4 regions of the Saccharibacillus sp. WB 17 genome follow, and region 4 is predicted to be linked to each of the others. Evidence: a T-box and tRNA genes for the amino acid it is inferred to sense, from the RefSeq annotation. Region 4 holds a T-box; the other regions hold tRNA genes.
The links. A T-box is a leader RNA that pairs with one kind of tRNA and senses whether it is charged. The one in region 4 lies ahead of leuS (leucine--tRNA ligase), so its partner is inferred to be a tRNA-Leu.

Region 1 (5,712 bases), on a different contig from region 4:
AGGTCAAGCGCATGTTCGAAGCGGTCGGCAAAAAAGTGGTCTTCCTCAAGCGGGTCTCGATGGGACCGCTGCAGCTCGATCCGGCGCTCGCGCCGGGCGAATACCGCGAACTGAGCGACGACGAACTGAGATCGCTGCGCAGGGAATAGCTCGTCTGCCCTTTACCTTTGGCTCCTTTGTGGGCTATCATCAGGAGAAAGAACGTGCGAGGCGGAAGGGGAGACTGGCTGTGAGATTGCTGCAAGCATTATTTTTTCCGCCCGAACAGCCGGGGGGCGTATCATCGATGATCCCGCACCTGCAGGAGAAGTTTTCTTCGGCCCGCTGGGAGATGGAAGTGTTCTCGCTGCCCAAGCGCATTCGGGGCAAAGGACGAGAAGACATCGTGTTCGAAACTTTCGATTGGACGCAGTACGCGGACCGTCCGATCGTGCAAAAATATATGCAAACGTACCGCGATTATTTGTGGTGGACACGGCTGCGGCTGCAAAAGCCGTATGATCTGATCCATGCGCACCATCCGATCGCGGCGCTGGCGATGAAGACGGCTTTTCCGGACACGCCGGTATTGCAAACGATCCACTCCAGTTACGAGCGCGAGCTGATCCTGAACGGCAAGATCGAAGAAGGCAGTCCGGAGCATCGTTTTCTGCTGTCGATCTATCGCGAGCTTGAAGCCAGAACCGATCGGCTGATCACGGTGTCCGAAGCGTTCCGCCGGTACATGGCTCCGCATATCGAGCATGCCGACCGGATTCGCATCATGCCGAACGGGTACGACGAACGCCGCTTCAAGCCGGTGCCGCACGAGAACGAAGTACCGCAGCTGATGACGGTCTGCCGCCTCGTACCCGCCAAAGGGCTGGACGTGCTGCTGCAGGCTTGCGCGCTGCTCAAAGAGAGGGATTGTCCGTACGTGCTGCACGTGATCGGCGACGGGCCGTCGCGCGAAGAGCTGGAACGGTTGGCGCAGGACTTGGGCGTGTACGATAATACGATTTTCTATGGGTATACGCTTCATCCGGAAGAGTTTATGCCGTTTTTCGATATTTTCGTGCTGCCTTCGCGGGCGGAAGCGTTCGGTTCGGTGTTCGCCGAAGCGGCGCTCTGCTGCCTGGCGCTCGTCGGAACGAGCGTCGGCGGCGTGCCCGAGCAGATCGAGCACGGCGTGAACGGGCTGCTCGTTCCGCCGGACGATCCGGCGGCGCTGGCCGACGCGCTGGAGCAGGTGATCGGCGATCCGGCCTACCGCTACGAACTGGCCCGGACCGCCTGCGAAAAAGCCAAATCGCATTATTCGCTCGACCGGGCGGCGATCGAACTCAAGCGCATGTACCTCAGTTACGAAGGCCGCGGCAGCCGCAGTTTGTAACGGACTTCGCCGGGCGGATACAGGGTTGACATGACGCGTGACCTTGAAAAAAGATAAACAAAATGCTATTTTTACGAAAACGCGTGAAAATGCCGAATCGGGAGGATTGAGGCTGTGGAAGAGTTAAAAGAACGGATCAAAAGCGAAGGCGTAATCGCCTCGCAGCAGGTGCTGAAGCTGGACGCGATCTTGAATCATCAGGTCGATCCGGCCCTGACGATGGACATGGGGCGGGCTTTCGCGTCGCGCTTCGCTTCGGAGCAGGTGACCAAAGTCGTTACGGTGGAATCGTCCGGTATCGCGGTCGCTTTTGCCGTCGCGTTGGAGCTTGGCGTGCCGATGGTGTTCGCGCGCCGCAAAAAAACGCTGCTGGCCGACCCGGATTCCTACGTGGAACGCGTGCCTTCTTTTACAAAAGGAATCGTCACCGATTTGATGCTGCCCAAACGGTTTATTAAAAAAGAAGACCGGATTTTGTTGATTGACGACATTATCGCGAACGGCGACGCCGCGCGCGGCCTCGTCAAGATTATCCATTCGGGTGAAGCGACGCTCGTGGGCGCTGGAATAGTCGTGGAGAAATGTTTCCAGTCCGGCGCGCAGAGTCTGCGGGACCAGGGAATCCGGGTGGAATCGCTCGTGCGTATCCAGTCGCTGGGCGAAGACGGAGTCGTTTTTGCGGACTGAGGGAATTTGGACAAAAGCTAAACTTCCCGCTTTACCCCTCCGATAATGTTACGTATAATGTATGGTAAGTAGGGAGAGGAGGAAGAGTAAAATGAGCGATCAAGCGGTAAACAGCGAATTTTTCATCAAAAAAGTCAACGAGGCCAAGGTGCATTTCGAGCGAGCACTCGACTGCAAGCATACGGAATTTGATGACCTTTATCCCTATATGATCGAACATCCCCAATTTTTCTGGTACAAGCGATACGTAGCGTGGTCCGAACTTCTTACGCTTGCCGATCTGTGCGAAGAACTGTCTTTCCCGTGGAGAGAAGAGTTCACGCCGCAGCAGGTCGAATATATCGAACAGCGCGTCATGTCGGCCAAAGTGCTCGACTTCTGGTTCGAGAGTACGGATTCGAAAGAACACGCCCAGCGTTAACATCGATTCCGTCCGATTCCGAGATTGTCACGCCGCTCTTCAGACCGTCCCGTTCGCGCCTGCTGCGCGAGCGGGATTTTTCGATTGGCGGCCGTTTTGCCGATTGTCTACCCCCATACCGAAGGAGGCATCACCATGCTCAGCGACGAACAATTAAACGCGTTTCGGATCTCCGGCGAAAAAGTCCGGGTCGTGCGCGACGGTCTCAAAGAAAACGATATTCGCGGCATCGTCGTGGCCTGGGACGATAAGCAGGTGCTGATCCGTCGTCCCAACCGCAACGTCGTCAAGCTCGATCGCAATTACGTCATCCAGCCTTCCAAAGAAGAACGGATCGACCTGCTGGCCGAAGATTCCGCAAGTTCCGGGAACCCGGCAGACGATGCTGCCGAGCCCCGGCCGGACGTGTCGGAATAAGACAGCGGAATAAGCCAATCGAAAAAGCCCGCCGTATCCGGTACGTACCGGATACAGCGGGCTTTATTCAATGATGCGTGAGGCGAATCTGATATGAATATATGAATCCCGGTGGGCCGTCCGCATGCCGGGGGAGGCGCTGCAGATCGACTCCGGGGAGAGAGGGGGACAAATTTACGCGTATTTTCCGGTGTGGGGCGGACGGGAAGCCGGGTTCGGGCTGTGGCTTCCGGCAGCCTGGCGTCCGCCGTACGTGCGCACCGGCGGCGCGGATAGACGGCCGGAATCGGTCACGATCGGAGCGACTTCCAGGCCCATGTACGCCCGCATTCTGAGGTCGGATTCGCGCCGGAAAGGCTCGGCGTCGATATGCAGCGTGCCGTGCAGTCCGCGGCAGAGGTAATCGGTATCGACGCCGCGTTCGGTATGCGTGACTTCGCAGATCCGGATATGGCGTTTCTTGAATTCCTTGCGCACACCGGACAGCAGCACGGCCACGCATCGGGAAGCGCCGCGAATCATTTCGGTATATAAAGGAGAAGCCTGCATCGGGGCGTCGGATTCCAGTTTCTTGGCATCATCCTCGAAAACTTTTAAAATATGCGTCAGCAGCAAATAGCTCTTGATCAGCGAAAGTTCGTCGCGCGTCGTCTGTACAGCGGTCATGCGCTTCACCACCTTGTAGGAACTTATGTTCTGTTTTTATTATAACCGAACGTATGTACGGGCGCAAGCGAACACCGGATCTTTTTTTGAAAAAGATTGACTTGCGCGGCGGGGGCATGCTATGATCTATCTTGTCGCTGCTAGCAGGCGACAATGTGAATGAGCGGTCGTGGCGGAATTGGCAGACGCGCACGGTTCAGGTCCGTGTGGGCTAACCCCCGTGGAGGTTCGAGTCCTCTCGACCGCATCACTAAGGACGAGACCCGTATTCAATGCTTCGGCAGAGGATTCGGGTCTTTTTTTATGCGTATTTTTAACAGGCTGGCAGAGGATTTCGTCGTCTTTCGTCGATTCCTTTGTCGTATAATAGAAGAAACTAAAATTTTACACAAATCGCGGAGGACACAATGAGTGAACGCATCATGGAACTGAACCGGATGGTCAATGTGTCTGCGGGCGGACATATTTTATATTTGTACGACGATGCCGACGAGTATGCGCGCAATGCGGCCGCCTATGCGGTCTCGGGCGCACAGGGCGGCGGGTTGACGATTATGATCGACCACCGCGAGCAGCTCGGGCATATTCGGGCACTCGCGGCGCCGATGCTGAGCGAAGAAGAACGGGCGCGGATCGTCTACGTGGACGCGGACGAGTTCTACGCTTCGCACGGCAGCTTCGATTACAAAACGGTCGTGAAGCATTCCGGGGAACTGCTGGCGCCTTACGAAGGGAACACGGGCGGTATGCGGACGTGGGCGCAAATCGCCTGGGACAGCGAGCACAGCGTCGAGAGCGAACTGGAACATTTCGAAGAACTGTCCGAACGGACGGTGCACAATGCCGGATTGCTGTCGGTGTGCGCTTACCGAAGCGGCTCGCTCAGCGCCGCGCTCCAGATCAAGCTGCTGAGAAGCCATGACTATGTCATGACCGACGACGAGCTCTCCGACACGGATCTGTCCGGGCGGAGCGCCGGCGCTTTGTTCCCTTCGTTGTCCGCACAGCACGAACAGGAAGAGCGCCACCGCGACGCGCAGGAGCGCTCGGAAGCGAGCGCCCGGCAGTTGGAGCGGATTATCGCGAACAATCTCGATCCGGTTGCGCTGTTCGACGAAGCGGGCCGGCTGGTCAAAGTCAACGAAGCTTTCGAGCGGATATTCGGCTGGCCCGCCGCGGAATTCGTCGGGCGCGGCGAACGGCAGCTGCGGGATCGGATCGGCCTGCACGGCGTGACGGACCATTGGCTGGACCTGCCGTCCGTCAAAGAGGCGGCGGAGGAATCGGGCATCGGGATCGGCCGGGCCAGGCAGATCGAAGCGACGGCCCGAACCCGGATCGGCGAACCGCTCGACCTGCTGCTGACCTCGTTCGCGCTCGGCGACGCCGACAAGCCGGCGGGCTGCGCGATCATCTATCGCGACATTACCGATTTCCGCAATTCGGATCGCCGGCTGCGGGAGTCGATCGAACGGTACACGTCGCTGAAGAAGCATAACCACGACGCCGTCTTTTCGATCGACCGGGAAGGCCGGGTCATCAACACGAATCCGGCGGCGCAGAGCCTGACGGGATTGAAGACCGAAGACATGATCGGCCGCCTGTTCGCCGAGTGGATGTCCGAAGGGACGCTGGAAGACATTTTGCGCGAAGCGGCGATCGGCGAAGAAACGATCCATCCTTCGATCCGGATTCGGAGCGCCGACGGAAGCGAGTCCGAAGTGCTGACGTCGACCGCCCCGATCATCGTCGGCGGCGAACACGTCGGCTGCTACATTTTGGCCAAAGACATTACCGAACACAAGCGGCTGTTGATCGAGAAGCAGACGGCCGAAGAGATGAACCAGGCCAAAAGCGAATTTCTGGCCGTGATGAGCCACGAGATCCGCACCCCGATGAACGGGGTCATCGCGCTGACGCAGCTGCTGCTGGAGACCGACGGATTGAACGACGAACAGCGCGAGTACGTGGAAGTGATCCGCCGCAGCGGCGATTCGCTGCTCGGGATCGTCAACGATATCCTCGATTTTTCCAAGATCGAAGCGGGCAAGACCGAACTGCAAAACGAACCGATGAATCTGCGCGAAGACGTGGCGCGTTCGTTCGACATCCTGCTGGCCGATGCCAGGGACAAACAGTTGGAACTGGG
Region 2 (5,712 bases), on a different contig from region 4:
AAGTACCAAATCGTATCCGCTGCTTGATGAGAGTAACACGCCCGTTTTGGAGGTTCAACGTTACTACAACAACTTGTTCGAACGGATCATCGATTTTATTATCGAAGGATTTTATTTGAACGTTAAGGTCTGCGATACCGAGCAAAACACTAAAGTTTCGTGCCATCATAACCTTACTTTTTTAAAAGATTCATGGACGATTTCTGCGCAGCAGGAGCAATTCCAGTTAAAGTGCATCACGAAAATCCGTACGAATCCTCAATATGCTTTTACGTATCAAAACAGCCGCTACTTGTTATACCGGGATTTTTTGGGAAGCACCCTCCGAATTCAAAATGTCGATACGAAAAAAGTCATGTCCGAATATAAATACCTGAACCTGCTGCCTCTGCGAAAAGTTAAGCTGACCCATTATGACGATACGATCGATCTGTCCATCTCGCTAGGTCTGTACCTGATCCTCAGTACCAAATACCCGTAACCCTAGTCCACAATCAACCCCAGCAGCCCCACAAACACCGAAGCCTGGGAGGATGAGATCCGGCAGCCGGCCAGGTCTTCCGGGTTGACGGTCAGCGAGTCGAACGTGGAGCTGCTCAGGTCGGTGCCGCTCAGTTTGACTTCGGACAGGTTGGCCTGATCGAGCTTGCACCGTTCCCATTGGAAGTGCTGCACGGACGCGGCGTAGTAGTCGCTGCCGATCAGGGAGCAGTCTTCGAAGCGGACGGACTTGAACTTGACGAGGCGGAAGTTGGCGTAGTCCGCGATGCAGTCGGCGAACACGACGTGCTGCATCCGGCCGCCGCCGAAGTCGCTGCCGATCAGCCGGCAGTCGCGGAATTCCACCCGGTTGAGAAAAATGTCCGCGAAGTTCACGTTGGAAAAATCGCAGCGGTCGAACAGGACGTCGGTGAATTCCGTTTCGCGCAGCGCGGATTCGGAGATCGTCATCTGTCTGAAAATCACCCGGTCGAACGAAGCCCGGTCGGCGTCGAACCCGGTCCATTCCGCCTGCTCGATCAACCGGTCCGCGATTTCGGCCCGGGACTCCACATACACGTCCGTCTCCGCTTCCAGCTGCTCCTCCCGAAGGCGGGGCGCCGTTATTTTCTGCGTCATCTGCTTCTCTCCTCTCGTATACCGTGTATCGTTCCTGTCTTGCGCTGGCCTGATTGTATCATACGTATGTAAAAAGAACCGCGCGCCCCGACGTTTGCACGTCCGAAGCTGCACGGTTCTTCTGCCGTTCGGGGTTCATTCAAGCCGAATGCCGGGGTCTGCCTTATTCCGGCTTCGGCCCCTGTATCCGACCCGGTACGTGGACAACGCACTAGATCAGCTTATGCCGATACCATTTGTTGCCCATGAACCGCCAGACGAACACGCCGCCGCGAATCGCCCATTCGGCGTTCATCGCAATCCAGACGCCGAGGATGCCCATATCCAGCACGATGCCGAGAATGTAGCCCAGCACGACGCGGAACAGCCACATCGACAGCATGGACACGAGCGAAGTGAACTTGGCGTCTCCCGCCGCGCGCAGCGCCGACGGAATCATGAAGCTGATCGACCACAGCGGAATCTGCGCGAGCGCGTTGACGAGCACGATCAGGAAGATGTCGTCCACGATCTCTGCCGGCGGATTGAACAACCCGACGAGCGGATAGAACAGCGCCATCACGAGCACGGTCATCAGGACGTAAAAAACAGAGCCGAGCGCGACGAACGATTTGGTCAGCTTTTTCGCATCCTTCAAATCCCGCCGCCCGATACACTGTCCGACGACCGTGATCAGCGTCAGCGAAAGCGCGTTGGCCGGAATCTGCATCACGCCGGCCAGCGAACCGCTGATCGCGTTGGTCGCGATCGCGTACGTGCCCATGCTGACGATGAAGATTTGGGTCAGGATTTTGCCGCCGTTGAAAAACATCTGTTCCGCCGCGAACGGCATGCCGATGCCCAGCACTTTTTTGAACATATCGAGCCCGACGTGGAAAAAATCCCGGATACGCAGCCGCAGTTCGGCGTCGATCCGGATCAGGTAATAGACCGCGCAGGCCGCCGCCAGGTAGCGCGAGATGTTAACCGACAGCGTCATGCCGAACACGCCCATATCGAGCACGTTGATGAACAGCAGGTTCAAGCCGACATACGGCAGGTTCATGACGAGCGACAGGGCGAGCGAAGCCCGGGAACGCCCGATGCCGCGCAGCGCGCCGCAGACCGCTTCGACAAACGCCAGGCCCATGTACGAAAACCCGCTGCCGATCATATAGATACGCGCCAGTTCCTTGACCGCCGGTTCCGCCGAGCCGAACAGCAGGTTCAGCAGCGGATTGTGGAAGACGATCATGAACAAGCCGATAAACAGCGCGAGGACCGAGACGACCGAAGCCGCTCCGGCCGTCGCTTTGGACACCATGATCGAATTGCCGCTCCCTTTGTACTGCGCGACGACGACCGTCCCGCCCGTGGCGACCGCCACGAAGATGCTGAGCAGGAAAATGTTCAGCGAATCGACCATGTTGACCGCGCTGATCGCGTCCACTCCCGCCGAACTGATCATCGCCGTGTTGATCATATGCAGCCCGACGATAAACACCTGATCGACGAGCAGCGGGACGAACAGCCCGATGATCTGCCTGTAATCGATCGACCGGCCCGACAAATATTTCTCCAGAAGCCTGACGCCCCATCCCGTTCGTATGCCGCTTTCCGCCATCTCCAACCCTTCTTTTTCACGTATTTTGACCGCTTGCTTGTGCCAAACACAAAAACGCCCTGCTCGCCGATGCGGCCGTAGGGCGTGACTGACTTCTCGTAATCGTTCCTTGCGGATGCCGAAGCGGCATCCCGCCCGCGAAATCGGCTTGCAACAAGCCGCGTGCGACCCTGGGTCAGTTCCGCCACGTGTGCAAATATATCACGATTCCGCGCAAAGGACAAGGCGTTCGGACACGCGGAAATCTCTGCTATCCGCTTGCGGGACGCGGGTTACAGCCTCGATTTGACCTGCTCCAGCAGCGCATGCAGCGCTTCCGCTTCTTCCGGCTTCAGCCCTGCCGTGATCCGCTGTTCGAGTTCGACGAACATGCGGTCGAATTCCGGAATCAGCGCTTTCGCTTTCTTCGTCACGTACACCTTTTTCTGGCGCTCGTTGCCTTCGGGCACGATCCGCTTCACATACCCTTTCTTCTCCAGCCCCTGCAGCATGCTGCTGACGCTTGCGCCGGTCCGGTTAAAATGCTTGGCCAGCTCGGTCTGGATGATGCCGTCTTCCCGGAACCGATAGATGTAGCCGAGCATCTGCCCCTGCTGCGCGTTCATGCCGAGCTCGGCCAGCCGGCCGTCAGACGCCGACTTGAGCTTCGTCCCGATCTCGCGCAGCAGATCCGACACCGGCGTCGCCGCTTCCGCTCCATCGCCCGTTTCCCCGCCGGACTCGTCCGCGCGTCCCGCCGGTTCAGGCGAATGCGCCGCAGACGGCTCTGCCGCGGGATCGCTCCCATCCGGAGAGTCTGCACCGCCGGCCTTTTCCAGAGCAGCCAGCTCTGCCTGTTTGGCTTTTTTCGCTTTGGCGGCGTTTTTCTCGCTTTTGGACTTTTTCGTTTTTTTCGAAGGTCCGTCTTTGTCGCTCATGCTCGATCGCCCCTTCCCGGGTGCTTGCGGATTGTAAGGTTAGATCCTTATACTGTAGATCCTCATACTGTTAGAAGGCTAACTATGTCAAGACTATAACCGTCGGGGGTCTGACTGTCAAACGTCTGACCACGCAAAAAAAGGCCCGAACCTTCGATTATCCATCGAAAGTTCGGACCTTTTCTTAAAAGGGATGCGGTCGAGAGGACTCGAACCTCCACGGGGGTTAGCCCACACGGACCTGAACCGTGCGCGTCTGCCAATTCCGCCACGACCGCATATCTTGATGGCTGCGATTACCTCGCGAGCACAAGAAATAATATATCACGATCCGAAGAAGTTGACAAGCATTCTTGTTAAACTTTTTTGAGAATCTCGTTAATTTCCTGTTCAAGCACGAGATAACGATGGGTACTGCGCATGATCGGTACCTTGGTCAGCTTGTTTTTGTCCACGTATACTTTCATCTGATCCTTGGTCAGGCCCAGCAGGCTGCCCGCTTCCGTAACCGTCAGCACCTGTTCGTTGCTTGTCGCGTTGAACGTCTTTTTGACCTTTAGATTCCAATCCTGGAATGTACTCAATAGATCGACCTCCTGTTTAGGAAAATGTGAACGCTCGGGTATGAATCTCTCTATTATACCACACTGCGGCGATCTAAAGGGTTAAATAAAAAAACAGGAAGGAACGGCTGCCTGTTCCTTCCTGTTTTCGTTCGCGTTTTTGCACTGAAAGCTCAAGCTTCCCAAGTGTTCCGGCGGCGTTCCACTATTTCCTTCTACTGTTCACTTCTAACTTTTACTTCAATTGGCTTCTGCGATTTACTTCGCCGGCCGGGCCAAAGCTGCCGCCTGCTCCGGCGTCAGCGCGCCTGCGTACACGTTCAATTCGTCCAGTTGGCCTTTGAACGCGGCGTCCCACCAGTTTACGCCCAGCGCGAACGTGCGGTTCGCGCCTTCCGTGAACAGGTCCGGGAAGCCGGTGCCGGAAAACTTGCGCTCGCCGTCCACGTACACGGTCAACGTGCCTTTGTCGACCGAGAACGCCAAATGCGACCAGGTGCCGGCCGGAATCTTCGTGCCGGTCACGCCGTCGTACCAACTGGCGCTGCCGGACCAGAGCATCGTCTGGTCGCCGACCGAGCCTTTGGGCAGCAGGCTCAGCCAATGCGTCTCGTCTTTGGCGCCGAAGAACGTCGGCGTGAAGGACGTGAGCTGCTCGGGCTTCACCCAGAGCGAGACGGAATACGACGCGCTCCCGATCAGGTTGCTTGGCAGGCTCACGCCGGAAGCGCCGTCCAATACGAGCGCTTGTCCGGCGGCGCCGTCCGCGTAGCTGACGCGGCCGCCTTCTTTGCCGATCCGGTCGCCGGTGACGGTGCCGTCCGCGAACGCGCCCTGTCCGTCGGACAGGTTGTTCTCGAACGAATAGGAAGCCGTCAAGGCGGCATTGGCATACGGCACGACGGTAATGTCGAACGTGACCGCCCTGCTCACGCTGCCTTTGGCGATCGTCGCGGTCAGCACGGCCTGGCCGGCCGGTTCGCCTTCGGCCGGACGTGTCACCTGGCCCGTCGAAGAGACGACGCCTGCTTCGGAACTGCTCCACGCGATCGACGTGCCGCGGCTGCCGACGGTCGGCAGCTTCAGGTCCGCGGTGACCCGGCTCGTATCGCCGAGCGTCAGGCCTGCCGCCACGTTCGCGACGACCTGCTCGTCGTTCAGATCGGCCAGGCGTGTGCCCCACGCCGATTCGCCCGACTCCGATACCGCGGTGAACGTCATGACGTTCGTTTGCGACACCGGGTCCCACTGACGCAGAAAGACGCCGTCGAATTCTTCGCCGCCGAGCGTCAGCTTGGCTTTGTTGTCGGCGTTTTTGCGCCATTTGCCTTCAAGCGCGCCCGTGACGGTGCCGTCGTCATTGAGCGTGATCGACTCCGGTTCCTCGATCGCGCCGGAATAGGCTTTGCCGTGGTTCACGTAGCGGTAATCGCCGGCGATCCCGTCTTTTTTCACCTTGTCCAGCGTCTCTCCGCCATACCGGTACGGCGCTACGACCGGCCAGCCGTCC
Region 3 (5,712 bases), on a different contig from region 4:
GCGCTTTCATATTTACGCCTGCCCCGCTCCCGTATCCAGAAACCGTTTGCGTACGCTGGGCGGCGGAATCGGGCACGTATCGTCTTTGCCGAACCAGCGGTAGCGGTTGCGGGCGATATAGCGGTAGACGGCGTTGCGCAGCGGGCGCGGCACGACGATCAGCGCGTACAGCAGCGGCCACGGAAAACGCAGGCGGCGCGCGATGCGCAGAGCGGCGGCGGAGCGCACGTATCTGCGTCCGTTTTCGATCAGGACGAGCGTGTTCGGTTCGCCGGAGTCTTCGAAGCCGGTTCCGCCGGCCAGTTCCTTGCCGAGGTCCGATTGCAGCGAAGCGAATTCAAAAGTGCCTTTCGGATCGCGGGCCACGATAAATCGCACCGCTCCCTGGCAAAAATGGCAAACGCCGTCGATCAGTACGATATGCGGTTCATCTGTCCGTACGGCCGATTTCTCGGCCGTTTTACTGTCGGGGTTCCAGGTAGTCACACTGCTCAAGATGATCGCCTCCAGTCCAAAATGAATGCTTTTCCTTCAGGGTGTCTTATGAATTGTTTAACCGTCTGCGCCGCGTTGAACCGCTTTTGATCCAATCCGGCGTTCGGCGCCGAAGATCGGTTCCTATCAAAAACAGCGGACGCACGGGGGTTATCCCGTACGTCCGCTGTCCGATTACGCGAGCAGTTGTTCAATTCTTCCGTCACGCAGCTGCGCGTCGAGTTCGCCCTTGAACTTCTCGAAGCAGTTGCAGATATAGTCCTTGCGGCAGATCGGGCATGGGGTCTTGAGCAGGCGGCTGATATGAGTCAGCTTCCACTCCGGATAACGATTATAGAAGACGCGGCACATTGTGCCGTCTTCCAGATGCACGACGTACTCGTACAATCCGTCCTTGTCGTTGCTTCCGGCCTTATCTACATTTACCACAGTCGGTCTGTAAGCCATATTCGTATCACCCGTTATTCTTAGTCTCGTCATAGGATGCAATCTTCACCCACGGCGCGTGCTTATATAGCTTAATGAATTTCACCCTTCGTGTCAACCGCACGTCCGGCGCGACTTTGACGAAAAAAAGCCGGAAAGACCCGCTCGCGGGACACTTTCCGGCTTCCGTTTCCGTTCGGACTTAGACGACGCTCAGTTCCACGTCCATGTTGCCGCGGGTCGCTTTGGAGTACGGGCAGAACGCATGCGCTTTTTCTACCAGATCTTTGGCTTTGTCGGGATCGAGTCCCGGAATGCGCACTTCCAGCTTGCCCGCAAGCTTGAATCCGCCGTCCGTCTCGTCTTTGCCGATATGGATATGGCACGTCACTTCGGTATCGGGAATATCGAGCTTTTCTTTGCGGGCGATGTTGGCCAGAGCGCTCTCGAAGCAGGCGCTGTAGCCGGCCGCGAACAGTTCTTCCGGGTTGGTGCCGGTGCCTCCGCCGCCTCCGAGCCCTTTCGGTACGGACAGCTGCAAATTCAGCGCTCCGTCCTCCGATTCGACGATTCCGCTTCTTCCGCCTCTGCGGGCCGTTGCTTTTGCCGTATATAAAGATTCCATAATATCGTCACTCCTTCTGTTCGTGTGAAATTTTAAAAGCATGCACTGTCTGTCAAACTATCTAATTTATAAAGCAAACAGAGACGAATGAAACGAAAGCGAATTGCAAAACTCAATTAAGTTGTTTACAATCAAAAAGAGAGTAATCATTTTAAGAGGAGGAATTCAATATGTCCGTATATGAATACGAAGCCCGCACGTCCAAGGGGGACGAAGTCAAGCTGTCCGATTACGCAGGAAAAGTGGTGCTCGTCGTCAACACCGCCAGCAAATGTGGATTTACGCCGCAATTCCAGGGCTTGCAGGATCTGTACGACAAATACCACGACCGCGGCCTGGAGATTCTCGGCTTCCCAAGCAACCAGTTCAAGGAACAGGACCCCGGCACCAACGAGGAAATCGCGGAGTTTTGCCAAGTGAACTACGGCGTCAAATTCCCGATCTTCGAAAAAGTGGACGTCAAAGGCGAAAACGCGCATCCCCTGTTCCAATATTTGAGCGACGAAGCGCCGGGTCTGATGGGTTCCAAATCGGTCAAATGGAACTTCACCAAATTCCTGATCGACAAAGAAGGCCGCCCGGTCAAACGTTTTGCTCCGCAAACGGCACCGGACCAGTTGGAGAAAGACATCGAAAAACTGCTCGGCTGAGTCGGGTCACCCCAAGCCAGAGTTCACAAGCCCTCGCGAACGCGCAGGGCTTTTCTGTGCATCGGCGGATCACGGAAAAATAAAAAAGCCTGCAAACCCCGAAAACGGGATCTGCAGGCTTCTTCGGTATGCGGTAGAGAGGACTCGAACCTCCACGGGTATACACCCACTACCCCCTCAAGATAGCGTGTCTGCCATTCCACCACTACCGCACGTCAAAGAGAGAATCAACTTCTATATCGTACCTAATTTCAAGCATACAGTCAACCACTTTTTCAAAAAAACTGAAAACCGATAAAAGATTTTAATTCGCGCACTTCTAAATGTTATATTATATAACTTAATGAGTCATTTAATTGAACTATTTTCCGGAAAATCGATCTTACTTCTTCATTTTTCTTGACCAAATACCGATATTCATGTAAAAATAAACAGCATAACGAACGAAAAACCTTTTCATATCCTAAAACCTAACATTTATATAACGCACAGAAATTCATCCACTTATCCCTTTAAGGAGGCGCAGCATCATGCACAGCGGACACAAGCTTCTCAGTTACATGACCCTGCTCGAAACGTCGTCCCCGTCGCCCGTCGGCTGCATTAAAGAGGATATGAACGGCAATCGCCTGAGCGGCGTCGAAGCTTTTGAAGAAGTGATGCGGTCGTATATCCATCCCCGATTGACGCATATCGAAGGACGCGCGATTGAAGATCTGTACGGCGCTTTCGCCCGCGGCGATTTCGAGACGGCGTTCCGCATCGACCGGAGCCTGCGCACCAAAACCTGTCCGAACGAAATCGATACCGAGATGCGCCGCTCCGGACGCAAAGTGCTGAAGCTGTCGAAATCGCTCTACCCGTGGATAAATTTCGCGCCGTTCGCGGAAGCGCTCCAGACCGGCCAAGCGTTCGGCTGCCTCCCGCTCTGCTATGCCTGGATCAATTTCAATCTGGAGATCGAACCCGAACAAGCGGTGACGGCTTATCTGTACCACCATACGACCTTGTACGTCGACCATTGCGCCCGCTTGTTGAGCCTGGACGACGTGACCCGGCGCAAACTGCTGATGCGAATGATCGACGACGCATCGGAGCGCTGGTCGCGCGCACGGACGACGACGGAGCCCGCTTTCATGTCCGCCGACGTTTACGGAACGCCTATCCAAAAAACGCTTTGAAGCTTATGCTTCAAAGCGTTTTTTCGTGCCGGGGCCGAAACGGATTTCCCCCTCCGTCCTCCCCGGCTCCCGCTAGTCTTCCCGATCCCGCGATTCCCCGCTGTCCGCCTCGCGGCTTCTCCGGTACGCGGCAAAAGCCATGTATTCGCGCATGAACGCTTTCTCTTCTTCGGTCAGTTCGTCCAGCTGGCAATCCGATTGCCCCAAACTTTCAAAAAAATAACGGCCGCCCGTTTCTTTGACTTCTTCGGGCTGCCATTCTTTGCCCGTCATCAGCCAATCCAGGCTTACCGAAAAATAGGCGGCGATCTCGATCAGTTTGTGCGTGCTCGGCGTGGATTTGCCTCTGCGCCAATCGCCCAAATTGCCCGCACTGATATTGAGGCGTTCGCCGAACGCCTTTTTGGTCATGCCGCTGCTCTTGATCAACTGCTCGATTCGTTCGTAGATCGACTGCAAACTGACGCCCTCCTCACGACCGCTTTTCGCTCATAATTACGCATTTGCGTATATTACCATTGAACGTTCACGTCTTTGCGTATATAATACGTTTTATGGTAAATGATCCCTTGTCCGTCTCTAATCGATTATAATTCATCCGTTTGCACATGAACAGGAGGAGCGATACGTTGCAGAGAAAAAAACCGATCACCCCGTTCGGTTGGGAAATCAAACGGCGTCTGGCGGAGCTCGAAATGGACCAGAAATCTTTTTGCGAGCTGTACGATATTCCGCCTTCCCGCCTGTCGAACCTGATCAACGGCAGCCGCAAAGCGGCCAAATACCGTAAACGGGTCTCCGAACTGCTGGACTTGTCCGCTTCTCCGACACCTTGTCAGACCCGACGCCCCGAGAGCGACTCTTTCCGCCCTTCGCAGACCGGCAGCGCAGGGAGGTTCGGCCGATGACGCCTTCCGCTTCGGACGATGCCCCAACGCCGCCCGTCCCCAGTCCGACTGCACCCTGGATCGTCATCTGTGCCCACTGCAGCCAAATCCGCCGTCCGGACGGCTGGCGGATTCCCGCGTTCGGCGAATGCAACGGCGCCGTGCTGACGCACGACATTTGCCCGGATTGCATCCGCGCGCTGTATCCCCAATACGCCTCCGTGGCGGACCGGCTTCATCGGGACGGCATGCTGCCGAATCCCTACGCACACAAAAAAGCGCAGACTCCGTAAGGAGTCTGCGCTTTTGTCGTATGCGGTAGAGAGGACTCGAACCTCCACGGGTATACACCCACTACCCCCTCAAGATAGCGTGTCTGCCATTCCACCACTACCGCATATTCAAACCGTTCGTCTTGCGAACGTTCATCACCATTTCTGTTAGAGGAGTAAAAAGAAATGGTGAGCCATGAAGGACTCGAACCTTCGACACCCTGATTAAAAGTCAGGTGCTCTACCAACTGAGCTAATGGCTCAAAGTGACCCGTAGGGGATTCGAACCCCTGTTACCTCCGTGAAAGGGAGGTGTCTTAACCCCTTGACCAACGGGCCTTATTGTCCTGCCGGCTCAGTGTTTCTCAACTGGGCACAAGTAAGAGTATAGCAAATGCAGCAGATAGATTGCAAGCTTTTTTTGAAAATATTTTTAAAAAGTTATTTGGGGTGCTTTTTTCGAAAAAGAGGCGTTCCTGAAAACAAAAAGAGGCACCTTCTCAGGTCCCTCATTCGATCAAGTGTATGAGTTGCTTGTGAGTAAAAAATATGGCGGAGAGAGAGGGATTCGAACCCTCGCACCGCTAACGCAGTCTAACCCCTTAGCAGAGGGTCCCCTTATAGCCACTTGGGTATCTCTCCATAAAAATGGCTCCCCGAACAGGACTCGAACCTGTGACAACTCGATTAACAGTCGAGTGCTCTACCAACTGAGCTATCAGGGAACATTGGCTAACGTTTCAACAAGATATAATTTAGCATGCCAGGATTTTTTCGTCAACCCCTTTTTCGTTTCTTTTTGCATCTGCCGCGTAAAATAAAAAAGAACCCTCGTCACCTCCGGTGAAGTTCGGGTTCTGGTAAGGGTCTTTGTGCTTGAGACGGCCGATCGCCTCCCGCTTCGTTTTCGTTTTGCGCGTTCTCAGATCCGCAAGCGCAAACGGGCTTCTCATCGTCGTCGTGTCCAGCTTGCCTTCCCTGATCCGCTTGTCGCGGATTTTTCTTGCTGCCGATTTGGCCATAGGATCGATCTCCCCGTTTCTGGAAAATGTGGCTGCCCGAATCCCGGGAGCTTTTTCCATTATACCCGATCAATCGATCTTCCGCACGTCGTCCGCGTTCAATTCTTCGAGCCGCAGATTGCCTGCGCAGCGCCCGCAGCGGTAGCGCGAGACG
Region 4 (5,712 bases):
GTGCAGCGTCGCCCGGCGAAGATTCGGCTGCGGCGGAAGATTTCGTCGCGGTTGCGCCCGAAGCCGCTTGCGCCGTAGTCGAACGCGGAGCCGTTTTCGCCTCGGGTTCGGCGTTCCCGTTCTGCGCAGCCGGCTTCTCGTCCGGCCGGCTAGGCTGCGGCTTCTGCGCGGGCAGAGCGCCGCGGGCAGGCCGGCCGCTCCCGGCTTGCCCTTGGCCTGAACTTGCACTCGCGCACTCGGTCTGCATCCCCCCGCTGCGGCTCCGGTCCGCCGCTTTGTCCGTCTCTTCCTGCACCGCCAAAGCCGTCTCGATTTTCCCGTTCAACGTTTGCCAGGGCAGACCTTCCGCTTCGCGGCCTCCCGACAACAGCAGGACGCCCGTTCCCAATACCGCCGATATGCACGCCGCGATCCATACTTGCTTTTTCATCTGTTTTGCCTCCCGAATGTAAGGATGTTGGATTCTTCGCTTCGGGTCAGGCGGCAATTCGTTCGGACGCTCCTTGGGCTATGTGAAGCGGCATCGCCAGCGATGCCTGCTTCTTCGGTGAGCTGTGCCTTGCGCTGCAAGCAGCCGGCCGCAAACCCTGTTCTCCTGCTCGACACTGAATTTGACCCCTCGTTGGAAAACGCAAAAACCCCTCGTCCCCAGCGGTATACGCTAGGACGAGGGGTTGAATTCCCTTGCTGCCCTAGTGAATGACCGGGCGTGCTTCGCCCGTCATTGACTATCATCCGCTAACGGAGATGAACCGGAATCTGCATGATTCGTAAAAAGAGCCATCGACTGCCCTCATTATATCACACTGAAATTGGATCGATCCAAAAATAAACCGAGCCGAATCCATACGGCATGACGCTCAGACAAGCGGCTCCGCCGAAGCCGTCGGCGGGCTGTACGGTCCGATGCCGCGAAAAGCGATGCCTTTTTGCTTCATCATCGCCTGCACTTTGCCGCTGTCTTTCGGATAGGCGCGGCAGTAGACGACTTCCGTGATGCCGCTGTTCGCCAACATGTTGGCGCACGTCCAGCACGGCTCGTCGGTCACGTAGACCGTCGAGCCTTCGCGGTCGGCGCGGTCGGTGAACAGCAGCAGATTCTGCTCGGCGTGGATCGTCCGCACGCAGCGCTGCTTTTTGATTACCTGTTCCGCGCCGTTTGCCTGCACCAGCTCGTATTCTTCGGCGATCATGCAGCCCGCTTCCGAACAGTCCGGCACGCCCATCGGCGCTCCGTTATAGGCGGTGCCGAGCAGCTTTTTGCCCTGCACCAGCACCGCGCCGACCTGCCGCCTCGGACACTGCGAACGCGTCGACACCATAAAAGCGATATCCATAAAATACGTATCCCAATCTTTGCGCGGACTGCTCCCCATGTCATTCCCACTCCCGTTATCCGCCGGATTCGCTTTCGAGCCTGTACGAATCCTGCACATACAGCACCGCTTATCCGACCGGACGAGCTTTTAGTTCGCGACGATGTTGACCAGTTTGCCCGGTACGGCGATCACTTTGCGGACCGTTTTGCCGGCCAGCGCGTTCTGCACGTTTTCCAGGCTCATCGCGTGGTCTTCCAGCGCTTTGGCGTCCCAGTCTTTCTGGACGTTGGCGCGCTGCACGATTTTGCCGTTTACCTGCACGACGATCTCGACTTCGGATTCCGTCGTCCACGCTTCGTCGAATGCCGGCCAGGCCGCATAGGTCAGGCTGTCGCCGCGTCCGACTTTTTCCCACAGCTCTTCCGCGAGATGCGGCGCAAGCGGAGACAGCAGTTGAATGAAGTCCACCATCGCCTGGCGCGGCAGTTCTTCCTGCTTGTACGCGTCGTTCGTGAAGATCATGAGCTGGCTGATCGCCGTGTTGAAGCGCAGGGCTTCCATGTCTTCCGTCACTTTTTTGATCGTTTTGTGCCACGTGCGCTTGAATTCGTCCGTGCCGGCTGCCGTATCGGAAATTTTCACGCTCAGGCTGCCGTTGTCGTCGACGAACATGCGGTAGACGCGGGCCAGGAAACGGTGCGCGCCTTCGACGCCGTTCGTGTTCCACGGTTTGGTCGCTTCCAGCGGTCCCATAAACATCTCGTAGATGCGCAGCGTGTCCGCTCCGTATTCGTTCACGATCTCGTCCGGGTTGATGACGTTGCCGCGCGATTTGCTCATTTTCTCGTTGTTCGGGCCGAGGATCATGCCCTGGTTGACCAGCTTCTGGAACGGTTCCTTCGTGCTGACCACGCCGAGATCGTACAGCACTTTATGCCAGAATCTTGCGTACAGCAGATGCAGAACCGCGTGTTCCGCGCCGCCGATATACAGATCGACCGGCAGCCAGTGATCCAGCTTCTCTTTGCTGCACAGCTCCTGATCGTTGGTCGGATCGAGGTAGCGCAGATAATACCAGCAGCTGCCGGCCCACTGCGGCATCGTGTTCGTCTCGCGGCGGGCTTTCATGCCCGTCTCGGGATCGATGACGTTGACCCAGTCGGTCGCGTTCGCAAGCGGCGATTCGCCGGTGCCCGACGGCTTGATCTCGTCCATTTCCGGCAGCAGCAGCGGCAGGCTGTCTTCCGGCACGGTCTTCATGCTGCCGTCTTCCAGATGCAGAATCGGAATCGGCTCGCCCCAGTAGCGCTGACGGCTGAACAGCCAATCGCGCAGACGGTAAGTCGTTTTGCCTGCGCCTTTGCCGCCTTCTTCCAGCCATTGTATCATGCGCGCGATCGCGTCTTCCTTGTTCAGGCCGTCGAGGAAGCCGGAGTTGACGTGTTCGCCTTCGCCCGTATACGCTTCTTGTTCGATATCGCCGCCTTTGACGACTTCGATGATCGAAATGCCGAATTTCTTGGCGAATTCCCAGTCGCGCACGTCGTGGCCCGGTACGGCCATGATCGCGCCGGTGCCGTAAGCGGCCAGCACGTAATCGGCGATCCAGATCGGCAGTTTCGCGCCGTTTACCGGATTGACCGCATAAGCGCCGGTGAACACGCCGCTTTTGTCTTTGTTCAGGTCGGTCCGCTCCAGGTCGCTTTTATGCGAAGCTTTTTCCTGGTACGCTTTGACCGCTTCTTTTTCGTGCTCGGTCGTAATGACGTCCACGAGCGGATGCTCCGGCGCCAGCACGCAGTACGTCGCGCCGTACAGCGTGTCCGGACGGGTCGTGAACACGTCGATCGACTCGTTCGTACCTTCCACCTGGAACGTCACTTCCGCGCCTTTGGACTTGCCGATCCAGTTGCGCTGCATGTCCTTGATGCTTTCCGCCCAATCCAGTTCGTCCAGATCTTCCAGCAGGCGGTCGGCATATTCGGTAATTTTCAGCATCCACTGACGCATCGGCTTGCGGATGACCGGATGGCCGCCGCGCTCGCTTTTGCCGTCGATAACTTCTTCGTTCGCCAGCACCGTACCGAGCGCGGGACACCAGTTCACCGGAATCTCGGCGACGTAAGCGAGTCCTTTGTTGTACAGCTGAATAAAGATCCACTGCGTCCATTTAAAATATTCCGGGTCGGTCGTGCTGATCTCGCGGTCCCAGTCATACGAGAAGCCCAGCGATTTGATCTGACGGCGGAAGTTGTTGATGTTCTGAATCGTAAATTCGCGCGGATGGCCGCCTTTGTCGATCGCGTACTGCTCGGCCGGCAGACCGAACGCGTCCCAGCCCATCGGGTGCATGACGTTGTAGCCTTTCATCCGTTTGTAGCGCGACACGATGTCCGTGGCGGTCATGCCTTCCGGGTGACCGACGTGCAGGCCGGCGCCGGACGGATACGGGAACATGTCCATCGCGTAAAATTTCGGTTTGGAACGATCGGCGTCGTCTGTTTTGAACGTTTTTTCCTCGTCCCATTTTTGCTGCCATTTCGGTTCGATCGTCTGGGCGCGGTAACCTTGCGGACCGCTTCCCTGCTCGTATCTTTCGCTCATCGTCATCTGTCCCCTTCGCTTCTGAAATCAAAAAGCCCCCCGTCTCCAGCGTCAACGACGCTAGGGACGAGAGGCGCTGCTTCCCGTGGTACCACCCTAGTTAGCGGCCGAATGTTCTCTGCTGCCGCTCACTTAAGCATCCGTTATCGGGGATGAGCCGATGCGACTTACCGCGCGCATGCCGGTCATACCGGACGTGCCGCATTCTGCCGCATATCTCCGAGGCGAGTTCGTACAGGGTTCGCTGCCGGCTTCCACCATCCGCCGACTCTCTTGGAAACGTACCGCTGCCTACTGCTCCTCATCATCGACGAGTTTTTTTACCTGTGCAATGCCCCTATTATATAGAAAACAAACGCAAAAAGTCAATGACTCCGCGCCTTCCGCTCTCAAGCTGTGGTATACTGGTAGGCGCACTCGAAGCACTTGAGGAGGAATTTTCATATGTTCACACCCGAACAGGTCAAACCGTTTATCACGCACGCCGACCCGCTCGTCAGCAACGCGGCGATCCGGTTTTTGGCCGAGACGTATAAATACCCGCAGGACATCTCCGCGCTGGTACTGGAGAAACTGGTCGCCGCCCCGCGCAAAGAAGACGTGTATCTGCACCGCGCCGCGGCTTTTCCGCAGACCAAAATCACGGTACAGGCGATGCTCCATCTGCTCAAAGCGAATCTCGTGACCGGCAACGCGCGCCTCTTCCTGTCCCGCATGCTGCTCGGCAGCAGCCCGGAACTGCTCAAGCCCCATCTGGCGGCGATCCGGGAGCTGGACGAAGACTGGCAAGGCGAAGCGGCCGAGCGCGTGCGCGTATCGGAATTGACCGACGAATGGGTCCGCCGTCTTTTTAATGAAGAAACGCAAAAAAACAGCGGCCTCGATTACGGCGAGATCGACTACGATACGCTCGATCTGCTGCTGGGCGAAATGATCGAACGCGAGATGCTGCAGCCGCGCGAGACGATGGACGAACTGCAGGAACAGTACACCAAAGACCCGGCATCCGTCCGCACGGTGTACCTGATGCAGGCGGCCGGCAAATTGAAGATCGCGTACGCGCTGCCGCTGTTCTACGACGCGCTCAAGTCCGACAACGATCTCGTGGCCGAACAGGCCGCCGATGCGCTCGTTCGCGTCGGCAGCGAAGAAGTGGTCGAGAAGCTGGTACAGATGTACGCCGAGGAAAAAGACGGCTTCCTGCTGCTCGGCATCGTCGATATTCTGTCGCGTATCCTGCTGCCGTCCGCCGAAGAAGCCTTGATTGCCCTGCTTGAAAAAGAAGACCATTTCACCCGCATCGCCAAACTCGCCGACGGCCTGTGCCGCCTCGGCTCCGAGCAGGCGCTGCCGGTCGTGCAGGAACTCGTGAAGATCGGCTACGACAAAGACTACGTCGAACTGAAAGAGTCGGTCTACGCCTGCTGCGTCATGATGGGCCGCCTGCTGCCCGAGCTCGACGAATGGCGCCGCGAGATCGCGGCCGAAGACGAAGAACGGGCGAAGAAATTGCAGCGTTAAACACTAACGTGATACTCCCCTGGCCCCCGGCGAATCCGACATCGGCCGGGAACGCGCCAAGCCCAAGCCGAATACGCCAAGCAAAAAGAGCAGACCGCGGTCTGCTCTTTTTGCTGTCGGGCAAGCGGCACGCGCCGGGCGCAGCGGCGGGGAGTATGGCCCGCTGCCCGGAGTCAGCGCACCAACACCGACGAGACGAACATCCCCGCGAACAGGATCAGGATGACGACCGGCATCATCGCCATGCCAAGCGATCCGACGACGAGGC

Region 1: it encodes a tRNA-Leu, which carries the amino acid that the T-box ahead of leuS (leucine--tRNA ligase) is inferred to sense. The anticodon was not compared.
Region 2: it encodes a tRNA-Leu, which carries the amino acid that the T-box ahead of leuS (leucine--tRNA ligase) is inferred to sense. The anticodon was not compared.
Region 3: it encodes a tRNA-Leu, which carries the amino acid that the T-box ahead of leuS (leucine--tRNA ligase) is inferred to sense. The anticodon was not compared.

The regions. Positions count from the first base shown of each region.
Region 1 is NZ_VPFK02000041.1:90,169-95,880, reverse strand. It holds gene FTE24_RS18695 (pseudouridine synthase) at 1-149, shown strand, start outside; gene FTE24_RS18690 (glycosyltransferase) at 230-1,372, shown strand; gene FTE24_RS18685 (xanthine phosphoribosyltransferase) at 1,487-2,059, shown strand; gene FTE24_RS18680 (hypothetical protein) at 2,151-2,480, shown strand; gene FTE24_RS23350 (hypothetical protein) at 2,616-2,897, shown strand; gene FTE24_RS18675 (hypothetical protein) at 3,072-3,563, opposite strand; tRNA gene FTE24_RS18670 (tRNA-Leu) at 3,727-3,810, shown strand; gene FTE24_RS18665 (PAS domain S-box protein) at 3,971-5,712, shown strand, end outside.
Region 2 is NZ_VPFK02000042.1:95,917-101,628, reverse strand. It holds gene FTE24_RS23625 (tubby C-terminal domain-like protein) at 1-481, shown strand, start outside; gene FTE24_RS19150 (pentapeptide repeat-containing protein) at 484-1,119, opposite strand; gene FTE24_RS19145 (MATE family efflux transporter) at 1,331-2,722, opposite strand; gene FTE24_RS23365 (MarR family winged helix-turn-helix transcriptional regulator) at 2,995-3,639, opposite strand; tRNA gene FTE24_RS19135 (tRNA-Leu) at 3,834-3,917, opposite strand; gene FTE24_RS19130 (helix-turn-helix domain-containing protein) at 3,996-4,223, opposite strand; gene FTE24_RS19125 (LamG-like jellyroll fold domain-containing protein) at 4,461-5,712, opposite strand, start outside.
Region 3 is NZ_VPFK02000014.1:38,346-44,057, forward strand. It holds gene FTE24_RS06085 (thiol-disulfide oxidoreductase DCC family protein) at 13-486, opposite strand; gene FTE24_RS06090 (hypothetical protein) at 670-942, opposite strand; gene FTE24_RS06095 (organic hydroperoxide resistance protein) at 1,124-1,546, opposite strand; gene FTE24_RS06100 (glutathione peroxidase) at 1,717-2,196, shown strand; tRNA gene FTE24_RS06105 (tRNA-Leu) at 2,326-2,408, opposite strand; gene FTE24_RS06110 (urease accessory protein UreF) at 2,727-3,377, shown strand; gene FTE24_RS06115 (helix-turn-helix domain-containing protein) at 3,450-3,836, opposite strand; gene FTE24_RS06120 (hypothetical protein) at 4,007-4,285, shown strand; gene FTE24_RS06125 (hypothetical protein) at 4,282-4,557, shown strand; tRNA gene FTE24_RS06130 (tRNA-Leu) at 4,579-4,661, opposite strand; tRNA gene FTE24_RS06135 (tRNA-Lys) at 4,724-4,799, opposite strand; tRNA gene FTE24_RS06140 (tRNA-Glu) at 4,804-4,875, opposite strand; tRNA gene FTE24_RS06145 (tRNA-Ser) at 5,087-5,178, opposite strand; tRNA gene FTE24_RS06150 (tRNA-Asn) at 5,186-5,261, opposite strand; gene FTE24_RS06155 (hypothetical protein) at 5,292-5,558, opposite strand; gene FTE24_RS06160 (SprT family protein) at 5,628-5,712, opposite strand, start outside.
Region 4 is NZ_VPFK02000046.1:171,311-177,022, reverse strand. It holds gene FTE24_RS21795 (ComEA family DNA-binding protein) at 1-430, opposite strand, end outside; gene FTE24_RS21790 (deoxycytidylate deaminase) at 861-1,376, opposite strand; gene leuS (leucine--tRNA ligase) at 1,467-3,923, opposite strand; T-box leader at 3,983-4,240, opposite strand; gene FTE24_RS21780 (HEAT repeat domain-containing protein) at 4,368-5,444, shown strand; gene FTE24_RS21775 (MFS transporter) at 5,618-5,712, opposite strand, start outside.